DNA from 4 places in the Shewanella sp. 10N.286.52.B9 genome. Region 1 is predicted to be linked to each of the others. Evidence: predicted binding sites of a transcription regulator. Region 1 holds the regulator's gene; each other region holds the start of a gene.
The links. The regulator sigma-54, encoded in region 1, starts transcription at its own class of promoters, with help from an activator protein. The targets are predictions, from matches to a motif close to GTTGGCACGNNNNTNGNNT.

Region 2: BCU91_RS01760 (YccF domain-containing protein) is a predicted target of sigma-54. The motif match lies at 1,046-1,064, and genes of this name have one in related genera.
Region 3: BCU91_RS13275 (flagellar hook-length control protein FliK) is a predicted target of sigma-54. The motif match lies at 1,394-1,412, and genes of this name have one in related genera.
Region 4: BCU91_RS05475 (formate/nitrite transporter family protein) is a predicted target of sigma-54. The motif match lies at 1,042-1,060, and genes of this name have one in related genera.

Annotation. Positions count from the first base shown of each region.
Region 1 covers NZ_MCTY01000190.1:54,854-57,062, forward strand. Annotated here, with positions in the region: gene lptB (LPS export ABC transporter ATP-binding protein) at 1-98, shown strand, start outside; gene BCU91_RS14340 (RNA polymerase factor sigma-54) at 233-1,717, shown strand; gene hpf (ribosome hibernation promoting factor) at 1,741-2,028, shown strand; gene ptsN (PTS IIA-like nitrogen regulatory protein PtsN) at 2,031-2,209, shown strand, end outside.
Region 2 covers NZ_MCTY01000016.1:14,783-16,991, forward strand. Annotated here, with positions in the region: gene BCU91_RS01755 (1-aminocyclopropane-1-carboxylate deaminase) at 1-902, opposite strand, end outside; gene BCU91_RS01760 (YccF domain-containing protein) at 1,146-1,559, shown strand; gene BCU91_RS01765 (EVE domain-containing protein) at 1,657-2,112, opposite strand; gene BCU91_RS01770 (LysR family transcriptional regulator) at 2,157-2,209, opposite strand, start outside.
Region 3 covers NZ_MCTY01000183.1:1,830-4,038, forward strand. Annotated here, with positions in the region: gene BCU91_RS13275 (flagellar hook-length control protein FliK) at 1-1,301, opposite strand, end outside; gene fliJ (flagellar export protein FliJ) at 1,449-1,895, opposite strand; gene fliI (flagellar protein export ATPase FliI) at 1,895-2,209, opposite strand, start outside.
Region 4 covers NZ_MCTY01000071.1:24,918-27,126, forward strand. Annotated here, with positions in the region: gene BCU91_RS05475 (formate/nitrite transporter family protein) at 169-1,005, opposite strand; gene BCU91_RS05480 (cation diffusion facilitator family transporter) at 1,325-2,209, opposite strand, start outside.

The sequences.
Region 1 (2,209 bases):
TGAGTCACGGAAACTTGATTGCTGAAGGAACACCTGCTGAGATCTTAGTCAATCAGCAAGTTAGGTCGGTATACTTAGGTGAACAATTCAAGCTATAGTTAGCACTATTCAGTTTTTAGTATGGCATTCGCGGCCAACAACAAACCTTAATCTAGTCTATTTTTCTAGGATCATAAACTAGCGCCCACACTGTTCGTCGCGATGATGTAATTCAATTAGGGACAAGCGGTACATGAAAGCCTCACTCCAACTCAAAATGGGTCAACACTTAACCATGACCCCACAGTTGCAACAAGCGATTCGCTTATTGCAACTTTCCTCATTGGAGCTACAGCAAGAAATTCAACAAGCACTTGATTCAAACCCGCTATTAGAGCTTGAAGACGAATTCACTAAAGCCAAAGAGCCCGTAAAAGAAAACGCCCTGCAAACTGACACCGATTTTAGTGATAATAGCCAAGTCACCATAGAAAAAGACACCTCAACGGTTGATACCACTGAATCGCTCACTAAAGATTCTATGCCTGAAGAACTCCCTATGGATACCACATGGGATGAGGTGTATACCGCCTCGCCTACTTCTGGCTCTGGCGCAGTATCGAGCGGTAATGATATGCCGTTTCAAGGCGAAACCAGTGAAGGCTTGTATGAGCATCTTGAATGGCAAAAAAACCTCACTCCCTTTTCTGAAAATGACTTAGTGATTGCAACCGCCATTATTGATGCCATTGATGAGCGCGGTTACCTCACCCAGAGCGTTGAAGACATTTTGCAATCCTTAGGCACTGACGATATCGAACTCGATGAAGTTGAAGCTGTACTTAAACGGGTACAACACTTCGATCCCGTCGGCATTGCAGCGCGAGATTTAAGTGAGTGTCTATTAATTCAATTAGGCCAATACCCTAATGAAATTCCTTGCATAGATAATGTTAAGTTACTGATTAAAGATCATCTTGATTTAATCGCCGGTCGTGACTTTAGGTTACTGATGCGTAAAACCAAGCTTAAAGAAGATGATTTACGTGAAGCCATTGAATTTATTCAAACGCTCAATCCACGTCCAGGCTTGCAAATTACCCCCATTAAAGATGAGTACGTCATTCCTGATGTTACTGTACTTAAAAAGAATGGTCGCTGGGTGGTCGAGCTAAATCCCGATAACATGCCTAAAATTGGCGTTAATCAGCAATATGCAGCTATGGCCAAAGGCGGTTCAAGCCAAGCTGACAGCCAATTTATTCGTGGTCATTTACAAGAAGCTAAATGGTTTATCAAAAGCATCGATAGCCGTAATGAAACCTTACTAAAAGTGGCTAACTGTATCGTACAATTTCAGCAAGGTTTCTTTGAGTTCGGTGAAGAAGCCATGAAGCCGATGGTGCTCAATGATATTGCTGAAGCGGTTGAAATGCACGAGTCGACCATTTCACGGGTCACGACCCAAAAATACATGCATACCCCCCGTGGACTTTTTGAACTAAAATATTTTTTCTCAAGCCATGTAAGTACCGATGATGGTGGAGAATGCTCTTCTACAGCAATTCGCGCATTTATTAAAAAGCTCGTAGCTGCAGAAAACCCGAAAAAGCCTCTTAGTGATAGTAAAATGGCGACACTATTGGCTGAACAAGGGATTAACGTTGCTCGACGTACGATAGCCAAATATCGAGAGGCAATGCTCATCCCTCCCTCAAACCAACGCAAAAGCTTATAACTTTTGTTATTGGAGGATGACCTATGCAAATTAACCTGACTGGAAACCATATTGAAATAACTCAATCTTTACGGGAATACGTGCAAACAAAATTTTCAAAGCTTGAACGACACTTCGAACAGATCAATAATGTTCACGTTGTGCTCGATGTTCAAAAGCTACAACAGATTGCCGAAGCCAAACTGCACCTAAAAGGCGGTGAAGTGTTTGCTGTATCGCGTAACGCTGATATGTATGTGGCAATAGACGCCCTGATAGATAAGCTAGACCGTCAGGTAATTAAACATAAAGAGAAACTCACTAAGCATTAACGATGGAACTTCGTACCATCCTGCAGCCGGCGTGCACTACCTGTGCCACTCCGGGCAGTAAGAAAAAGGTACTGGAATTAATCAGCAATTTAATGGCTGCCCAGTACCCAACCCTTTCTTCACAGGCTATTTTTGAAAGTCTAATAGCGCGTGAAAAAATGGGCAGTACAGGTATAGGAAA
Region 2 (2,209 bases), on a different contig from region 1:
GCACCTTTGTTTAAGTCATCGCCGCTTAGGTTTGCAGTATTTAGATAATGCTCCAGCATGATGAAACCAACTGGGTCATACAACAATTCAAATTCAATACCTTGCTTATTGACGTGTTGCCACATGTCATAACACTGACGGTTCAACTTACCAAAATGATACTTTTTACCATTAGAGATGATCCTTGGATGATAGTCAGTATTATCGGTTAATTGATAAAACTGCTTAGTGAGATATTCATCACCGCCAACACAGCTGCAGGTTAATACCGTTACACTGGGCAGCGAGAGGTCTGAGCTGCTGGCTGTTTTACTGAATTCGACAAAAAAACGTTGTAAGTAAAGTGCCGTGGTACCTGTACCTGAAGGAAGAAATAGCTCTAACTTTTTCATATTATTTTGTTTAAGCCATTCAATAATCTCTCGCCCTAGTTGATCAAGCCCTAGCTGAGCATATTCACAACGCCCGCCTTCGGGAACAAACACCGTACTCTTAACGACAAGCTGTTTGTTCGATTCATACGGCGCTTGAATATCTTGTTGTACATAAGTCTCTAGGTTCAGCTCAATACCCGCTGGCTTTTCAATGATGTTGGCGCCGTTGTCTAAGGCCGCTTTATAGTTTCCTTGGGGGTTTTGCTTAAGATAGCCAGCTATATGGTCAACATAATAATCAAGTTGCCAGCCGCGCATTTTGGTTAAGGCAGCTAAAGAGTGCAGCGAATTTGCTTGCGCTGAGCCATAGCCAACCAGTTTTTTTACTAGAGGGAAATCTTGCTCGAGAAAATATTGAAATTTTCGCGCTTTGTTACCACTGAAATCCGGGTGGAGTAAATCATCGCGTTTTACAAATATTGCCTGCTCTGCAAATCGAATGGTTTGTACTGGTGTGGTGGCAAACATGTTTATCTCAACATCAATGAGTAGAGTTATTATTTTAACTAAAAAATGTTGTTTTTAGCTAACCTATTTATGCTGAGAGTTTAAGAGACAATATACCTTATAGAATTATCGTTTAAATTCAGCAAGATAAAAAATATATATAATGTGGCACAGATTTCGCTTCAATAGTGCATAGTTCGACTAACAAACTGTACAAAGCACGATTAAAAATAGTAAGTTATTACAACAAGTAAGGGATTTTAGATGTCAGTATTAAGATTAGTTTTTAATATCGCTTGGTTCATCATGGGCGGCTTTATAATGGGCTTAGCTTGGTGGCTAGCTGGGCTCTTATGTTTTATTAGTATTATCGGTATCCCCTTTGGCCGAGCCTGTTTCGTCATTGGTGAAATGGCATTTTGGCCATTCGGCCAAGAAAATGTAAATCGTAAACACCTATCAGGCACAGAAGACTTTGGTACCGGTCCATTAGGGATGATAGGTAATGTAATCTGGTTTTTATTTTTCGGTATTTGGTTGGCCATCGGTCACCTCACCCATGCTCTAGCTTGTTTTATCACTATCATTGGTATTCCGTTTGCTATACAACATGTGAAGCTGGCTTTATTGAGCCTCACGCCGATTGGACAAACCATAGTGGCAAAAGAAAGCTATTAATCTAAACCAATTTTAATTGCTGTTACTATTGAATGTTAAAAAAGGAGCGCTAATTTATTAGCACTCCTTTTTTATGTTTAAGGCATTTATAAAGCATTTATAAGGCAACGATATAGTTGAACTCTTCTTCTGTCACTGGTTGAACACTCAACCTAGCGCCTTTACTTACTAATACCATGTCAGCAAGTTTTGGATCTGCTTTTAACTGCGCCAAGGTAATAATGCGGGTTAACTTTTGATTAAAACGAATATCTACTGCAACCCATCTCGGTTTTTGTTTATCTGACTTAGGGTCAAAATAAGCACTTTGACTATCAAAAGCACTTAAATCGTTATAAGCATCTGACGTCACTTCAGCAATCCCCACAACAGCGGGAACTTTACAGCTGGAATGGTAAAACAGCACTAAATCCCCTGTTTTTACCTCATCCCGTAAAAAGTTTCGCGCCTGATAATTACGTATCCCTTGCCAGGGTTCTGACTGTGGTAAACATGCTGCTAAATCGTCAATGCTGAACTCATCAGGTTCCGATTTCATTAACCAATACTTCATTTAAATCCTTAACAGTAAAACGATAATACTTATGCAATCCATAACTAACCAATGGCCGAATGACTAATTTTTTGATCATTAGTTGATTGATTAAAAG
Region 3 (2,209 bases), on a different contig from region 1:
AAAAGCCTGTCATTACTAGCACTCGACTCATCATAATCAGCGTTTTTCTGCTGTTCGCCGTCTTGAGAAACATGACTGTCAGCCAATTGCAGCCCTTCTTCTGCTAGCATTTCCCGTAGCCGCGGAATAGCTTGCTCCAATAGGTCTCGGGTTTGTGTCTGCGCCACTTGAAATTGCACTTGGGTTTGATCGCCATTAACTTGAACTCTGACCACCATATGGCCAAGCTCTGCCGGATCTAATCGAATTTCCGCATGTTGAATGCCCTGTCCTACCATCGTCATGAGTTGTTGCTTCATCACAGGGGCGAACTTTTGGATCATCTCCTGCATTTGCCCTACCGACTCAGATCCTTGGCGTAACGATAATTGAAATTGCGGCACATCACTTTTATGCACTGACGTTAAGCTACTTTGATTTTGTATCGCCTTGAGATCCACAGATTCTGCATCAAGAGTAAACTCACCAGCGCTAAGGGCAATGGCATTATTTGCTAGGGCATTACTACTAGGACTATTGGCAGAGGAAGGAATAGCAGACTTATCCATGGATACCGAGAACTCAGCTTTACTCAGGTTAACCCCAGATTCCTTTGAGGTTATTTTGCCTTCAATACTGTCAGGAGCGCCTAAAGTTTTGTTTGCATCAACTAAGCCTTTGTTTACATCAACTAGGTTTTTGTTTACATCAACAGCAGCGCTATTGTTATCCATTATGTTTTTATGAATTGAACTAAAGCCACTGCTAAGTGCAAGGGCTGGTTTTTCAGCATTATCTATGGCGCTGGTTGTTGCTAACTCAATCAAAGGGAGTAAGGCTCCACCTTGGATGGGAGTTTGCTGGTTAAAGTCAGTGATCAGCTGATTTAACTCCTTGACTGATAATGCTGACAACTCAGCTGCAGACATTGCACTAAATTCAGATAAATTTTGTAGTTGCTCAGCTGAATAGTCACTTAAAAATTCTGTAGTTGAATCGGCCTCAATAGCCAGCGGCAATATGTTGCCACCTGTTGGTTGGCTATTGGTTTCAAAATTTTCTGCTAAGTCAATTTGAGCAAAGATTAAAGCAATATCGGTTTCTGCAGCAATATGCTCTTGTGAGGCATTGTCATCCACCAGATTGATATCTGTGTTATTTTCAGAAGCTTGCTCAGTGTTACCCTGCATCTCATCAGTTTGAGAAACTTGATTAAGCGCCGACAAAAAAGATGAGCTATCAGTACCTTGCGGCGTCTCTCCCGTTGGGGAATTCGCCATTTTATTGCTATTTCCAAGTAAAATATTACTCACTTGCTGCATAACAAACTCCGAGTTAATAACACCGAAAACCTATTGGTGCTATAAAATTATGAAAGTCACATTGCTGACGCTTTTATTATTAATAACGAACCAAGCAATAAGAGTGCCAGAATAAAAATTAATTAGGCTAAAAACGGATAAGGGAATTTAACGCGGGGTTTTACGAATAAACTGCTGCATCGCAAATTCATCTGAGGCTTTTTGCTCTTGTTTATTGGCTATTTGCTGAGCTTTTTGATCATTTTTAGCTAACAACAATTCAACCGCTTTACGCTTTTGTTGCTTTTGCTGCCAATTAACTTGTCGATGTTGGGTCTGATTTTGTGCTTCTTTAACGGTATTAACTTGCTGCACTAGTGCTTGGTCAATTTGCTTAATAAACTCATGAAAAGAATGATATTCACTGGCACTTAGCGTTTTGCCTTGATTTTCATTCATTTGCTTCATGTACTCGAGACGATAATTATTTAACGCCTCTAATTGCCCCTCACATTTTTGTAGTTCTAATTGTGCAGATTTAAGCTGTAAAGCCGCCTGTTCTTCTGCTTCTTTATTGAGTTTAAGCACTGTGATTAATGGATCAGCCCGGCGCATTATTTACACTGAGCAGCAATCTGCCCAACCATGGTTTGACTGTTATCAAAGGAAATAACATCTTTAAATCCTTGGCGTAAAAATGCATTCATCGCTGGTTGTAACCGAATAGCGTTATCAATGCGTGGATCGCTGCCTTGGGAATAAGCCCCAATTGAAATTAAGTCTCTGTTTTGCTGATAAAGTGAATACATCTGTTTAACCAGACGCATGGACTCTAAATGCTCAGTGCTAATCACCATAGGTGCGACGCGGCTAATGGACTGCTCAATATCAATTGCGGGGTAATGGCCAGAATCTGCCAGCGTTCTTGA
Region 4 (2,209 bases), on a different contig from region 1:
CCCGCAGCTGCGGGCATTTTTTGTTCAAGCTATTTTATTTAGGTTAATAGTGTTCAAGCTAATAGTATTTACCGATAAAACCATCAACGGCTTACCATTAAGTAAGCAGGTATCACTTGAATCGCCATAACAAAGCCCAATCGAGACAAGGATAGGCCTTAGCACTGCTTATAAAGCTAAGCTTTCTTTTTCAGCAGCAGTTTTACGCTCAGGGCTTGTCTTAACATGGGTTAAGTACAAAGGTAAGCCCACGAGTAAAAAGCCGCCGACTAAATTACCTAATGCCGTTGGGATTTCATTCCACAATAGGTAGTCGCTAACAGTAAAGTCACCGCCCATGATCATTGAAAATGGAAATAGGAACATATTAACGATTGAATGCTCAAAACCCATAAAGAAGAACAGCATCACAGGCATCCACATTGCAGCCATTTTGCCGCTCACTGAGGTTGAGATCATAGCGCCTACCACTCCCATAGACACCATCCAGTTACACAACATGCCGCGAATAAAAATAGTAAACCAGCCTGCCACGCCATGCTCTTGATACCCTAACGTACGTGACTCACCAATTGAGCTCACTTTAGCCGCTAATACTCCACCGTCAGTGTTGTAACCATAAGTCAGGATATAGGATGCAAAAAATGCCACGGTTAACGCGCCGGCAAAATTCCCCACAAACACTAACCCCCAATTCCTAAAAAGTTGCTCCCAGGTACATCCCGGTCGCTTGTTAAGGACAGCTAAAGGCACCAAGGTAAATACACCTGTCAGCAAATCAAACTTCATCAGATACAACATAATAAACCCAACCGGGAATAATAATGATCCGACTAACAAGCTACCTGTTTTCACGATAACGGTAATGGCAAAAAAAGCGGCAAGTCCCAGTATCGCGCCAGCCATAAATGCCCTAACTAATGTATCTCGTGTCGACATGAAGATTTTTTGCTCCCCAGCATCTACCATCTTGGTAGCAAACTCCTTTGGCTCGATATATGACATAGTGCATTCCCTATAGTTATGTAGTTGACTGCTAATAAGCCAACTTCATACCAAGGTTGATAAATGCTTATAAATCAACACCCTAATCTAATTAGATTTTTTGAAAATGGTTGTAAGTAGTGCAAGCTGCACCTAGATAGCGCAAAAAAGCCATTATTGAAAGGCCGTATTTAGCATCAAGTTTGTCTCGCTAAATGAAGCGTAATGAGCAAGTTAGTGGTTGTTGCGGCGGATAAGTGAGTCTTCGTTAAGACTCAAATGGTACCAATAATCGAATATGGTTATTGTAGTGACTAGCAATAGCTTGATGACTAAATGGTTAAATGGCAATATTCATTTTAAGCTCTAACTTGTATGGCAGCGCTGATAACTTTTGCTTGAGATTTTGCTGAAATACTTTGATATCACCGGTCTTTATAATTGACTCTTCACTAGGTACGACATTGATATCAATTCTAAGCTCATTTCCCACTTTGACGACACTGCCTAAATGCAGGGTTTCTTGGCTATCAACTTCTTTCATGCCTTTGGATACTTCTGCAATCAGTTCTTGTTGTGGTGCCATTTGCAATAGCTCTTTGACCGCTTGACTCACCATAGAAAAAGGAACTTTCAAAAAGTAAGCTGAAATTAATATCATCATGAGTGGATCGGCATAACCTGCATATTGAGCCAGCGAAGTTTGCGTTAAGCCCCATGCGATAACAAACCCCAGCGTAATAGCCATGCTGAGCAAAGTATCCATCTGCCACTGCTTAGTTTCTGCTTCAATTAACCCTGAGTGCGACTCGCGGCTCATTTGGGTTATTTTCCACCAAGCAAAACCACAACCAAGGGTATTTACCAGCCCAAAAACACTCGCGACACCAATGTCTAACGGCTTGACACCTTGTATTAAACTATCGATTGCGCCGAACAGTGAATAAATCACTAGGCACATAATCACCACACCTTTGATCGCAATAACAATAGGTTCAAACATCGCCTTACCATTGGGGAAACGCTTATCTTTCGGGGAATGGATAAGCTTAGCGGCGAGCAGTGACAAAATAGTTAACAGCAAACTAATTAACGAGTATAAACCATCAAAGGCTATGACTAAGGAACCCAATATCAGCCCAACCGCCAAGCCGCCTACAGCAAACATCAGCGCAAATACTGAAGACAGTATCAACACTTTTTGCTCTATTGCTTGAGATGGCAC